3 regions of the Mesorhizobium sp. M1142 genome follow, and region 2 is predicted to be linked to each of the others. Evidence: predicted binding sites of a transcription regulator. Region 2 holds the regulator's gene; each other region holds the start of a gene.

Region 1 (4,239 bases), on a different contig from region 2:
GGCGAAACCGCCGCCGCCCTGCTGCTTGCGGCAGATCGAGCAATAGCACAGCATGAACGGCACGGGCGTGTGGCTTTCCACCTCGAAACGCACGGCATTGCACCGGCAAGATCCTTTGAGCAGAAGCGGCATGAAAAACTCCGACGAAATTTGATTCTGAACTTGTCAGGATGGTGCCGGTTACGTCGATGACAAGGGGAAATCCGGGTGACATGATCGCCGCATGGACAACGAGCGCATAGAAGAGCTTTTCGAAGGCCTCGGCCCGGTCAGCATCCGCAGGATGTTCGGCGGCAAGGGCATCTATTTCGACGGCGTCATCGTCGCCATCGTCGTCCGTGGCGAACTGATGCTGAAGGCGGACGCCGAAAGCGCGCCGGATTTCGAAGCGGCCGGGTGCCGGCAATGGACCTACACCGACTCGCGCCACGGCAAGCTCGTGTCTATGCCCTATTGGAGCGTTCCCGACAGCGCTTTCGACGATCCAGACGAGATGGCGATCTGGGCGCGGCGTGCCTACGAGGCAGGACGGCGCGCCGGCAAATAGGCTGCGTCATGCTTCGGCAATTCCGGGCCGCATTTCACGCCAGTTCCCGCGCCTCGGGCACGAGCGCCAGCGCCTCGGCAAAGCTGGCGCTGGTGAAGGCGGCGCGCTCGACGGCGAGCGCCGCGGCGGCAATGCCTTCGCGCAGTGCCGCGCGCAGCGTCAGGCCGCGCAGCAGGGCAGCGATCGTGGCGCCTGCCAATGCGTCGCCGGCGCCGGCAACGTCGGTCCGTTTTTGTAGCGGCCGTGGCGAGATCGAGAACGCGCCGGTTTGGTCGAAACCGAGCACCGGACCGTCGCCGTCGGTGACCACGCCGCTTTTCAGGCCGGCGCGTCTCAGGCCGTCGATGACGCCTTGATCGTCAGCATCGATGTCAACGCCGGCGATCACGCCGGCCTCGTGCCGGTTCATGAAGGCCAGCGCTAGAAGTCCGAGCACCGGCGTCAGCCGCGCCGCTCTGTTGGGCGAGACGGCAAGCGCAAACACCGCCTTGCCGGCGGCGAGTGCCGCCATCCGCTCCAGCGCGGTCGACGGCAGGTTGGCGTCGCACAGGATCGCATCGGCCGAACCGATAGCTTCGCGCACCTTGGCGCGGCGAATTTGCTTGGGAAGCGCCAGCTCGTAGAGCACCATGTCGGCAAGGCCGGCGATCAGTCCGCCATCGCTATCGATCAGCATCGTATGGCTTGGCGTTGCCCGGTCGAGGAACACCGCCGACAGGTCGGCAATGCCGGCCTCGGTGACGGCGCGCAAGACCGTGTCGCCAAGGGCATCGCCGCCGCGCACCGAAAGCAGCGAGGCCGAGGCGCCGCGTCGCACCGCCCAGCGCAAGGCGTTGAAGACGGCGCCGCCAACATGCTCGCGCATCGTGCCGGGGTTCAAGGCGGCTGGCACGAAGGCGCCGGCAACCCGGCCGCGCCGCTCGATATAGGCGCCGCCCACGGCCAGGATCGTCGGGGAGTTCATCATGCCGGCAAAATGCCCTTTGCTGTTGCGCGGGAGGAGACTAGGTCGCTGGGCGGAACCCTGCAATCGCGGGTGCGATTCGGTTGGTGACGGCAGCGGCGCCGCATGCGAGGCGGGAGGCATTGGGAAGCAAATTTACGAAACAAAAATAGAACAAATATGGATATCCGTTATTTTTCAAATCCTTGCCGCTCATTGACAAATGAGAACAAACGAGGTACATTCTTTTAAGGATTGCGGGATTGTCCGGCCTCCATTGACGACCACGGGGTGATGTATCATGGCTCAGAATTCTTTGCGGCTTGTAGAGGACAAAGCGGTGGACAAATCAAAGGCTCTGGATGCGGCGCTGTCGCAAATCGAGCGTGCCTTCGGCAAAGGCTCGATCATGCGGCTCGGCGCAAACGAGCAGGTCGTCGAGATCGAAACAGTGCCGACCGGCTCGCTTGGGCTGGACATCGCGCTTGGCGTCGGTGGCCTGCCGCGCGGCCGCATCGTCGAGATCTACGGGCCGGAAAGCTCGGGCAAGACGACGCTGGCGCTGCACACGGTGGCCGAAGCCCAGAAGAAGGGCGGCATCTGCGCCTTCGTCGATGCCGAGCACGCGCTCGACCCGGTCTATGCCCGCAAGCTCGGCGTCGATCTCGAAAACCTATTGATCTCGCAGCCCGATACCGGCGAGCAGGCGCTGGAGATCTGCGACACGCTGGTGCGCTCCGGCGCCATCGACGTGCTGGTGGTCGATTCGGTGGCGGCGCTGACGCCGCGGGCGGAAATCGAAGGCGAGATGGGCGATTCGCTGCCCGGCCTGCAGGCGCGCCTGATGAGCCAGGCACTGCGCAAGCTCACCGCCTCGATCTCGCGCTCCAACACCATGGTCATCTTCATCAACCAGATCCGCATGAAGATCGGCGTCATGTTCGGGTCGCCCGAGACGACGACCGGCGGCAATGCGCTGAAATTCTATGCTTCGGTCCGCCTCGACATCCGCCGCATCGGCTCGGTCAAGGATCGCGACGAGGTCGTCGGCAACCAGACCCGCGTCAAGGTGGTCAAGAACAAGCTGGCGCCGCCCTTCAAGGTGGTCGAGTTCGACATCATGTATGGCGAGGGCGTCTCCAAGACCGGCGAGCTGGTCGATCTCGGCGTCAAGGCCGGCGTGGTCGAAAAGTCGGGCGCCTGGTTCTCCTACAATTCGCAGCGTCTTGGCCAGGGCCGCGAAAACGCAAAACTGTTCCTGCGCGATAATCCCGACACGGCGCGCGAGATCGAGCTGGCGCTGCGACAGAATGCCGGGCTGATCGCCGAGAAATTCCTTGAAAACGGCGGCTCCGAAAGCAGCGACGACGGTTTCGAGGACGACGCTGGGGTGATGTAGGGCAGGCGACGCCTCGCGGAGCCTCAGCCGGGTTTCGATTTGATGTTTTGATTTTGAGTTTGCGTAATCGATGCGTTTCGAACCGCCGGCCCCGTGCCGGCGGTTTGCGTTTGACGGCGGGGCAGAAGCCATTTCAAAGCGCTGGTGAAAGCGGGGATTTGAGCCCGTTTGGTGTTTCTGGACAGGCTGCGGTGCGACCGCTAAAAGGCCATGTCTATTTTCCGCCGGCAGCCGGCGGTTCTCTCGAAAAGGCAGTATTCATGAGTGGCGTCAACGAGATCCGGTCGGCATTTCTCGACTATTTTCGCAAGGAAGGTCACGAGGTCGTCGCGTCAAGCCCGCTGGTGCCGCGCAACGACCCGACGCTTATGTTCACCAATGCCGGCATGGTGCAGTTCAAGAACGTTTTCACCGGTCTGGAGAAGCGGCCCTATTCGCGCGCCACGACTGCCCAGAAGAGTGTTCGCGCCGGCGGCAAGCACAACGACCTCGACAATGTCGGCTACACTGCGCGCCACCTGACCTTCTTCGAGATGCTCGGCAATTTCTCCTTCGGCGACTATTTCAAGGAGCGCGCCATAGAGCTTGCCTGGAACCTGATCACCAGGGAGTTCGGGCTGAAGAAGGACAAGCTGCTGGTCACCGTCTACCACACCGACGACGAGGCGGCCTCGTACTGGAAGAAGATCGCCGGCCTTTCGGACGATCGCATCATCCGCATCGCGACTTCGGACAACTTCTGGGCAATGGGTGACACCGGGCCTTGCGGGCCGTGTTCGGAGATATTCATCGACCGTGGCGAGCATATCTGGGGCGGTCCCCCCGGCAGCCCCGAGGAGGATGGCGACCGGTTCCTCGAATTCTGGAACCTGGTGTTCATGCAGTATGAACAGGTGACGAAGGAAGAGCGCGTCGACCTGCCGCGTCCGTCGATCGACACGGGCATGGGCCTCGAGCGCATGGCCTCCATCCTGCAAGGGGTTGAAAGCGTCTTCGAAACCGACCTGTTCCGCCACCTGATCGACGCTGCATCGTCGGCGCTCGGCAAAGGTCCGGATGCGGACACCGTCGCATCGTTCCGGGTCATCGCCGACCATTTGCGTTCGTCCTGCTTCCTGGTCGCCGACGGCGTGCTGCCGTCCAACGAAGGACGCGGCTACGTGCTTCGTCGCATCATGCGCCGCGCCATGCGCCACGCGCAGTTGCTCGGCGCCCGCGATCCGCTGATGTGGCGCCTGGTGCCGGCGCTGGTCCGCGAGATGGGGCAAGCCTACCCGGAACTGGTGCGCGGCGAACAGATGATCACCGAGACGCTGAAGCTTGAGGAAACTCGTTTCCGCAAGACGCTGG
Region 2 (4,239 bases):
CGCGGCTTTCTTCCGCGATCGAAGACGCGCGCGAATCCATCGCCGACCATATCCGCAGCCGCATCGGCGGCGCCGAGGGCGAGATTGCTGCTGCGCTGATCGTTGGCGTGCGCGCCGGCATTCCCGAGGAGATCAACGAAGCGATGCGGCGTACAGGCATCTACCACATCATCTCCATCTCGGGGCTGCATATGGCGTTGGTCGCCGGCACCATCATGGCGCTGCTGCGCGGCGCCTTTGCGCTGTTTCCCGACTTCTCATCGCGACGGCCGGTCAAGAAATATGCCGCAGCCGCCGCGCTTTTTTCGATCGCGGCGTACCTCGTCTTTTCCGGCGTTGTGGTGGCGGCCGAACGCAGCTTCATCATGCTGGCGGTGATGCTCATCGCCGTGCTGTTCGACCGGGCCGCGCTCACCATGCGCAATCTGGCGATCTCGGCCATCGCGGTCATTCTGGTGTCGCCGCACGAGGTGGTCGGTCCGAGCTTCCAGATGTCCTTCGCCGCGACGGCGGCCCTTGTCGGCGCCTATGCCGGCTGGTCCGATTACCGCACCGGCAGGGCCACCACGCCGCCGCCCCGGCGATCGCCGCTACGCTTGGCCACGCGAAAGGTCCTGCTGGGCATGGGCGGCCTGGCGATGACCTCGATCATTGCAGGGAGCGCCACGGCGCTTTTCGCCATATGGCATTTCCAGCGCGTAGCGCCGCTCAGCCTGTTCGCCAATCTGGCCATCATGCCTATCGTCTCACTGGTCGTCATGCCCTTCGCCGTGCTCAGCGCGCTGGCGATGCCGTTCGGCGCGGATGGGCCTTTCCTTTACGTGATGGGCAAAGGGCTGACGGCGATGATCGCCCTGTCCGGTTGGATCTCCGAGCGCTCGCCGATCGATGCGGTGGGTCTGATTTCGCTGAGATCTGTCCTTCTGGTGACGATCGCCCTCGTCGTTGCCAGCATGGCGACGACCTGGTTGCGGCTCGCGGCAATTCCTTTTGCGCTCGCCGGCTTGCTAACGACAACGCAGACGCGCGTACCCGACGTATTGATCTCGGAGGACGCACGGCTGGTCGCGCTGCCGATCGGCAGCGGTGAGCTCGCCGTCAACCGGGCACGCCCGAATGAGTTCACGATCGACAACTGGAAACGCGCGCTCACATCAGAGGCTATCGTCGCGCCGGAAACACCTGGAAAGAACGATCCGCAATTCGACATTGCCGATCCGGCCGACCTACCGCCGGGCATGCCGTTCATTTGCACGGACGGTCTCTGCCTCGCCAGGCATCCATCCGGCGCGATCATTGCGCAAGCCAAGGACCGCGATACCGCACGGCCAGCCTGCGCCTTCGCCAGCTTGATCGTCATCGACGACGCCACCGCCCATAATCCCTGCTACTACGACCGGCTGGTCCTCGTCGTCACCAAACGGCAACTGGCGCGCGCGGGAAGTGCGGCCGTCTATTTCGATCCACAAGCGGCAACACGCGCCGAAATCCGCTTCGCCGTCGAAAAATCATACCGGCCCTGGCACGTGCAGCGGAAATTTTCACGCGCGGCGCGCGGCCTGCCGCCATACCGCAGAGCCGACAATCCAAAAGCCGGCACCAAGGGCGCAACTCAGTAGCGGCGGATCAGCCCAACGAGCTTGCCCTGCACCTTGACCCTGTCTGGTCCAAAGATGCGCGTCTCGTAGGCCGGATTGGCGGCCTCCAGGGCGATCGAGGCGCCCTTGCGGCGGAACCGCTTCAGCGTCGCTTCCTCCTCGTCGACCAAGGCCACCACGATCTCACCGGGGCTCGCCGTATCGGCGTTGCGGATGATCACCGTGTCGCCGTCGAAAATGCCAGCCTCGATCATCGAATCGCCTTTGACCTCGAGCGCATAATGCTCGCCGCCCATGATCATATCCGGCGGCACCGAAATCGAATGCGTCTGGTGCTGGATAGCATCGATCGGCACACCAGCGGCGATGCGGCCCATTACCGGGATCGAAACGGCGGCGACGACATCGTCGTCATTGCCGGCTGCAGGGACGCGCGACGATGTGGGCTTGCCCTGCCGAGGGGCACCTTGCCCAAGACTGCCCTGGATGACACTCGGCGAGAACTTGCGTGCCGCATTGAGGCCGGGGGCGATCGAGTCAGGCAGGCGTAGTACCTCCAGCGCACGGGCCCGGTTGGGCAAACGGCGAATGAAGCCGCGCTCCTCCAGCGCCGTAATCAGTCGGTGGATTCCGGATTTGGAAGCCAGGTCGAGCGCTTCCTTCATCTCGTCGAAGGAAGGTGGGATACCGCTTTCCTTCAACCTTTCGTGGATGAACATAAGCAGTTCGTGTTGTTTGCGTGTCAGCATAGCGACCCCCAACAGAATCAGAAAACAAACCCAGAACAGACACTATCTGTTCCAGTTGTGTTCCGCAACTGTTTAAAGTTTAATGAATGCGTTAAGGCTCGGGAAACAAACGACGTCCCCTACCGGCGTACCGTATTTTCACCGCCGCGAGCCTCATCCCCTTGATTCTGCTTTCGTTTGCGCCGTTCTGGCCTCCTTGAAGGCGGCACTGGCATCGGCCGTCGGTCGGCAAAGGGCACGGAATTGAACCCGTATCGACTGTGCGGTTTGGTCAATGCACCGTGAACGAAACGAACTCAAAACGCCAACCTCGGGCTAACTCCAGGTTTCCACCGCCTGGTCAGGCTGCTTCTCGCCGGTGGAGCCTTGCTACGCGCTACCCGGTAATGGAAGAACAGTTGATGCGTGTCCGGCGTTGCGTTGGATTTTTTGAGGGAGCAGGCAAATCATGACGGGAATTCCCGATCTCGTGGCCGTAAAGGCGATGGATGCCGCGGATCCGCTGGGCGCGATGCGCGACCGCTTTGTCTTGCCGCAAGGAGTGATCTATCTCGACGGCAATTCGCTAGGAGCTGCTTCACGTGCCGCTTTCGATGAATTGTACAAGGCCGCGACCGAAGAATGGTCGCATGATCTCATCCGCGCATGGAACACGGCCGGCTGGTTCAACATGCCGCTTGAACTTGGCGACCAGCTAGGGCGCCTGATCGGTGCCGCGGTCGGCCAGACGGTGGTCTGCGATACGACGTCGGTCAACATCTACAAGCTGCTGCACGCCGCCATGGCCATGCGACCGGAGCGGCAGGTCATCGTCGCCGAGGGCGATAGTTTTCCGACAGACCTCTACATGGCTGAGGGTGTGGTTTCGACGCGAAAAGATGCGCTGCTGCGCCTCTCGGGGGTCGACGCGCCGACCATCGAAGAGCTGATCGACGAACGCACCGCGGTGGTGCTGGTCAACCACGTCAACTACAAGTCGGGCGAACTGCGCGACATGCCGACGCTGACGCGCAGGGCTCAGGAAGCCGGGGCGATGATCGTCTGGGATCTCTGCCACACCGCCGGCGCGATGCCAGTCGAGCTCGACAAGGCAAACGCCGATTTTGCCGTTGGCTGCACCTACAAATATCTGAATGGCGGCCCGGGCGCGCCTGCCTTCATCTATGTGGCTGAGCGGCATCTTTCCGACATCCAGCAGCCGCTCACCGGCTGGTGGGGCCATGCACGGCCCTTCGCCTTCGAGCCAGGCTATGCGGCCGGCACCGGCATCCGCCGGTTTCTGTGCGGCACCCAGCCGGTCCTGTCGATGCGCACGCTGAAGGGCGCGCTCGACATCTGGAACGATGTCGACATGACGGCGGTGCGCAAGAAGAGCATCGCGCTGGCGGATCTGTTCATCGAGCTTGTCGAGGCAAAGTGCGGCACTTACGGGCTCACGCTCGAAAGCACGCGCGATGGGGAAAAACGCGGCAGCCAGATTTCATTCATGCATGAGCATGGCTACCAGGTCATGCGCGCGCTGATCGAACGTGGCGTGATCGGCGATTTTCGCGCGCCATCGACCATGCGCTTCGGCTTCACCCCGCTCTATGTCGGCTATGCCGATGTCTGGCAGGCCGTCAAAGTGCTTGAGGATATCCTGCGCACCGGTGCGTGGAAGGATGCGCGCTTCGCCATCAAAGCAGCTGTCACTTGAGATTGATGCGAGAGCTGGAATCGTGAGGCTGGCGACGACGTGCCGCGCGATGCTCACGGCTAGGTTGCAAGGCCATATTGCCAGGGAGGGCGCAGGGTGTTCGAACGTCACATTGCCGATTGGGACAACGCCTATGCCAACGGCGCCAACATAGCCGGCAGCGATCGCTGGCCGGCGGCCTGGATCGAGCCCGCGC
Region 3 (4,239 bases), on a different contig from region 2:
TCAAGGCGCATCTGAAGCCGCATCTGCCCGGCCACGTCACCGAAGGCTCGGTCCATGCCGTGGCGGCGGCACCGTTCGGCAGCGCCTCGATCCTGCCGATCACCTGGATGTATATTCGCATGATGGGCGCTTCCGGCCTGAAGCAGGCGACCGAGACGGCGATCATCTCCGCCAACTATGTGTCGACGCGGCTTGGCGAGCATTTCCCCCTGCTTTACAAGGGGCGCAACGGACGCGTCGCGCATGAATGCATCCTCGACACCCGCGTGCTCAAGGACAGCGCCGGCATCAGCGTCGACGATATCGCCAAGCGGCTGATCGACTATGGCTTCCACGCGCCGACCATGTCGTTCCCGGTCGCTGGCACGCTGATGGTGGAGCCGACCGAATCCGAGCCCAAGCGCGAGTTGGATCGTTTCTGCGAAGCGATGATCGCCATAGCCGGCGAGGCAGCCAAGGTGGCGAAGGGCGAATGGCCGTTGGCCGACAATCCTCTGGTCAACGCTCCGCACACCGCCGCCGAGGCATTGGCCGGCCAGTGGACACATCCCTATTCGCGTCTGGAGGCGGCCTACCCCGCCGGCGATGCCGATACGGCAGCAAAATACTGGCCGCCGGTGTCACGCATCGACAATGTCGCCGGCGACCGCAACCTTGTCTGCTCCTGCCCGCCGCTGTCGGAATATCTGGGTGCGGCGGAATAGATCATGATTCCGAAAAGTGGAATCCGGTTTTCCGACAAGATCATGGGTCTAACAAGAAGATAGAAACCCCAATCAGGCAGAACGCAAGGCCGGCCCGTCGGCCTTGCTCGCCCGGTCCCGAACGACGACGCGATTTCGCCCGGCGCGCTTTGCCGCATAGAGTGCTGCGTCGGCTTCGGCCAGCACATCGTCGAGACCGGTGCCGTTTGTTCCGCCAAAGCCGATGCCGCCGCTGACTGTGCTTCGCAACGGACCAAGTTGTGTGGCCACGACTTCTGTGCCGAAGGCGACGCTGATCTTGCTCGCAATGTCATAGGCCTTCTCTTCCGTCATCCGCGACATGACGAGCACGAACTCCTCGCCGCCCAACCGGAACGCGTCGACGCCGGTCCTGGCGTATTTCCTGATGACAGCGGCAAAGCGGCGCAGAACCTGGTCGCCGACCGGATGACCGAAAACGTCGTTCGTTCTCTTGAAATGGTCGAGGTCGAACATGGCGACGGACATGAACGGGCCGAAGACCCGCTCGCCGTAGAGTGCCGTCAACGCCCGCCGGTTCATCAGCCCGGTCAATGGATCGGTCATCGTCTCGGCCTTCAATTCGATCTGCGCCTGCAAATGGTGCAGGGAGAGCGTCAATGCGCCGAGCCCGGTCATGCAGGCGACGGCTACGACGGAATTCACCCGCTCGGCCCAATTGTCGGGCGCAACACCCAGCACCCATTGCCCCTTGACCAGCAGGACCGCGCCGCAAAGTCCGAACGACAGCGCACAGACGCCGCTCAGGAACGAGACGACCAGCAATATCCGGCGATCGTGACCACCCTCAATCCAGAACATCACCCCGATGAGCGAGAGCAGCGCCGTTACCGTCGCGTAGGTGACGATGAAGCCGACACCATCAAACCCGAGATACGTCGCGCCCGCGCAAACAGCCGTCGCAACCAAGGTCGGCAAGATGGCGCGCCTGTAATCGCCTATGCCGAGATATTGCATGGCCGACAGGCAGATAATCAGGAAACCGAGGCTGAGAAGCGCAAGCACGATCTGGCAGAGCCAGGCGCTTGGATCCCTGGTGTAATGCCAGAACAGCACCACATGTGCGACGAGCACGAGAATGCCGCACGCCACCGTCAGCACAAAGCGTGCCTGTGGCGCGGTGAACCAGATCGCAAACATTGTGATGCTAAGGCACGTGCCCGACAGCGCCGCCGCGAGCAGGAGCGAACTGTAATCCAACATGCGTAAGCGACAGCCTCGTGAGCGTTCCGCTGCATTCTAGGTCAGCGACAGTCCGCAAATACCGTTTTTTCAGCCAGTCTTCCGGCGTAACCTTCGGACAAGGTTTACAAAGCGTCGATGCTCCAAGCTTCGACCCCATTTCCGCCGCTTGGCTGTCGAATGGTTTTGCAGTAAGAGGCTCTATCCTCGAACGTAACAGGAACCTCCGTCGCCTGCCCGCGAAAAGCGTGGCAGTATCGGGTGGTGATTCGCAGCATCGGAATCCAGGACCGGCATGGACGACAACAACGATCTTTTCGCCAAATTGGACAAGCAGCCTCAGCCTGCTCGCGCCGCCGCGCGCCCGGCCGATCCGCTGGTGCAGGCGGCGAAGCGGCCGGCGCCCCGCGACGCCAGCGAGAGTTACAGTGCCGCCGACATCGAGGTGCTGGAGGGGCTGGAGCCGGTGCGCCGCCGCCCGGGCATGTACATTGGCGGCACCGACGACAAGGCGATGCACCATCTGTTTGCCGAGGTCATCGACAATTCGATGGACGAGGCGGTCGCCGGCCATGCGACCTTCATCGATGTCGAGCTTTCCGCCGACGGATACCTGTCAGTCACCGACAACGGCCGCGGCATTCCGGTCGATCCGCACCCGAAATTCAAGAAGCCGGCGCTCGAACTCATCATGACGACGCTGCATTCAGGCGGCAAGTTCGACAGTAAGGTTTACGAGACGTCCGGCGGCCTGCACGGTGTCGGCGTTTCCGTCGTCAACGCGCTGTCCGACCATCTCGAGGTCGAGGTCGCGATTGGGCGCAAGCTCTATCGCCAGCGCTTCTCACGAGGCGTTCCGGTGACCGGCCTTGAGCAGCTCGGCGACGTGCATAACCGGCGCGGCACGAAGATCCGCTTCCATCCAGACGAGCAGATTTTCGGCAAGGGTGCTGCTTTCGAGCCGGCGCGGCTCTACCGCATGGCGCGGTCAAAGGCCTATCTGTTCGGCGGCGTCGAAATCCGCTGGACCTGCGATCCCTCGCTGATCAAGGAAAAGGACACGACGCCGGCCAAGGCAGAATTCCATTTTCCGGGCGGCCTCAAGGACTATCTGAAAGCCTCGCTCGGCGACGAATTCCAGGTGACCCGTGAAATGTTCGCCGGCAAGAGCGAGAAGCAGGGCGGTCACGGCTCGCTCGAATGGGCCGTGACCTGGTTCGGCGGCGACGGTTTTATCAATTCCTATTGCAACACCATTCCGACCGCCGAAGGCGGCACGCATGAGGCCGGCTTCCGCAACGTGCTGACGCGCGGCTTGCGCGCCTACGCCGATCTGGTCGGCAACAAGCGCGCCTCGATCGTCACTTCCGAGGATGTGATGATCTCGGCGGCGGGCATGCTGTCGGTGTTCATCCGCGAACCGGAATTCGTCGGCCAGACCAAGGACAGGCTGGCGACGATCGAGGCGATCCGCATCGTCGAAACCGCCATCCGCGACCCGTTCGACCACTGGCTGGCGGACAATCCGCAGGAGGCCTCGAAACTGCTCGAATGGGTGATCGCGCGCGCCGACGAACGGGTGCGCCGCCGCCAGGAAAAGGAAGTGTCGCGCAAGAGTGCGGTGCGCAAGCTGCGCCTGCCCGGCAAGCTCGCCGACTGCACACAGAATGCCGCCGCCGGCGCCGAGCTCTTCATCGTCGAGGGCGATTCGGCCGGCGGTTCGGCAAAGCAGGCGCGCGACCGCGCCAGCCAGGCGGTGCTGCCGCTGCGCGGCAAGATCCTCAACGTCGCCAGTGCCGGCAGCGACAAGCTTGCCGGCAACCAGCAGATATCCGACCTGATCCAGGCCTTGGGCTGTGGCACGCGCTCGAAATACCGCGACGAGGACCTGCGTTACGACCGGGTCATCATCATGACCGATGCCGATGTCGACGGCGCCCATATCGCCTCGCTGCTGATCACCTTTTTCTACCAGGAGATGCCAAACCTGGTCCGCGGCGGCCATCTCTACCTGGCGGTGCCGCCGCTTTATTCGATCCGCCAAGGCGGCAAGGTCGGCTATGCCCGCAACGACGCGCATAAGGACGAACTCCTGCGCACCGAATTCACCGGGCGCGGCAAGGTCGAAATCGGCCGCTTCAAGGGGCTGGGCGAAATGATGGCCGCCCAGCTCAAGGAAACCACCATGGACCCGAGAAAGCGCACGCTGCTCAGGGTCGATGTGATCGACGCCGAGGCGGCGACCAAGGATGCTGTCGACGCACTGATGGGCACCAAGCCCGAGGCCCGTTTCCGCTTCATCCAGGAACGCGCG

Evidence for each region. The regulator LexA, encoded in region 2, represses DNA repair genes until DNA is damaged. The targets are predictions, from matches to a motif close to TGTTCNNNNTGTGTTCNG.
Region 1: the regulator LexA is predicted to act here: its motif matches at 1,650-1,667, upstream of recA (recombinase RecA).
Region 3: the regulator LexA is predicted to act here: its motif matches at 2,133-2,150, upstream of parE (DNA topoisomerase IV subunit B).

What each region holds. Positions count from the first base shown of each region.
Region 1 covers NZ_JAMYMK010000007.1:227,192-231,430, forward strand. Annotated here, with positions in the region: gene NKH42_RS14500 (GFA family protein) at 1-132, opposite strand, end outside; gene NKH42_RS14505 (TfoX/Sxy family protein) at 224-547, shown strand; gene NKH42_RS14510 (PfkB family carbohydrate kinase) at 582-1,514, opposite strand; gene recA (recombinase RecA) at 1,792-2,889, shown strand; gene alaS (alanine--tRNA ligase) at 3,150-4,239, shown strand, end outside.
Region 2 covers NZ_JAMYMK010000010.1:179,039-183,277, reverse strand. Annotated here, with positions in the region: gene NKH42_RS18485 (ComEC/Rec2 family competence protein) at 1-1,619, shown strand, start outside; gene lexA (transcriptional repressor LexA) at 1,613-2,347, opposite strand; gene kynU (kynureninase) at 2,796-4,043, shown strand; gene NKH42_RS18470 (hormone-sensitive lipase) at 4,140-4,239, shown strand, end outside.
Region 3 covers NZ_JAMYMK010000009.1:9,234-13,472, forward strand. Annotated here, with positions in the region: gene gcvP (aminomethyl-transferring glycine dehydrogenase) at 1-704, shown strand, start outside; gene NKH42_RS16280 (GGDEF domain-containing protein) at 777-1,946, opposite strand; gene parE (DNA topoisomerase IV subunit B) at 2,221-4,239, shown strand, end outside.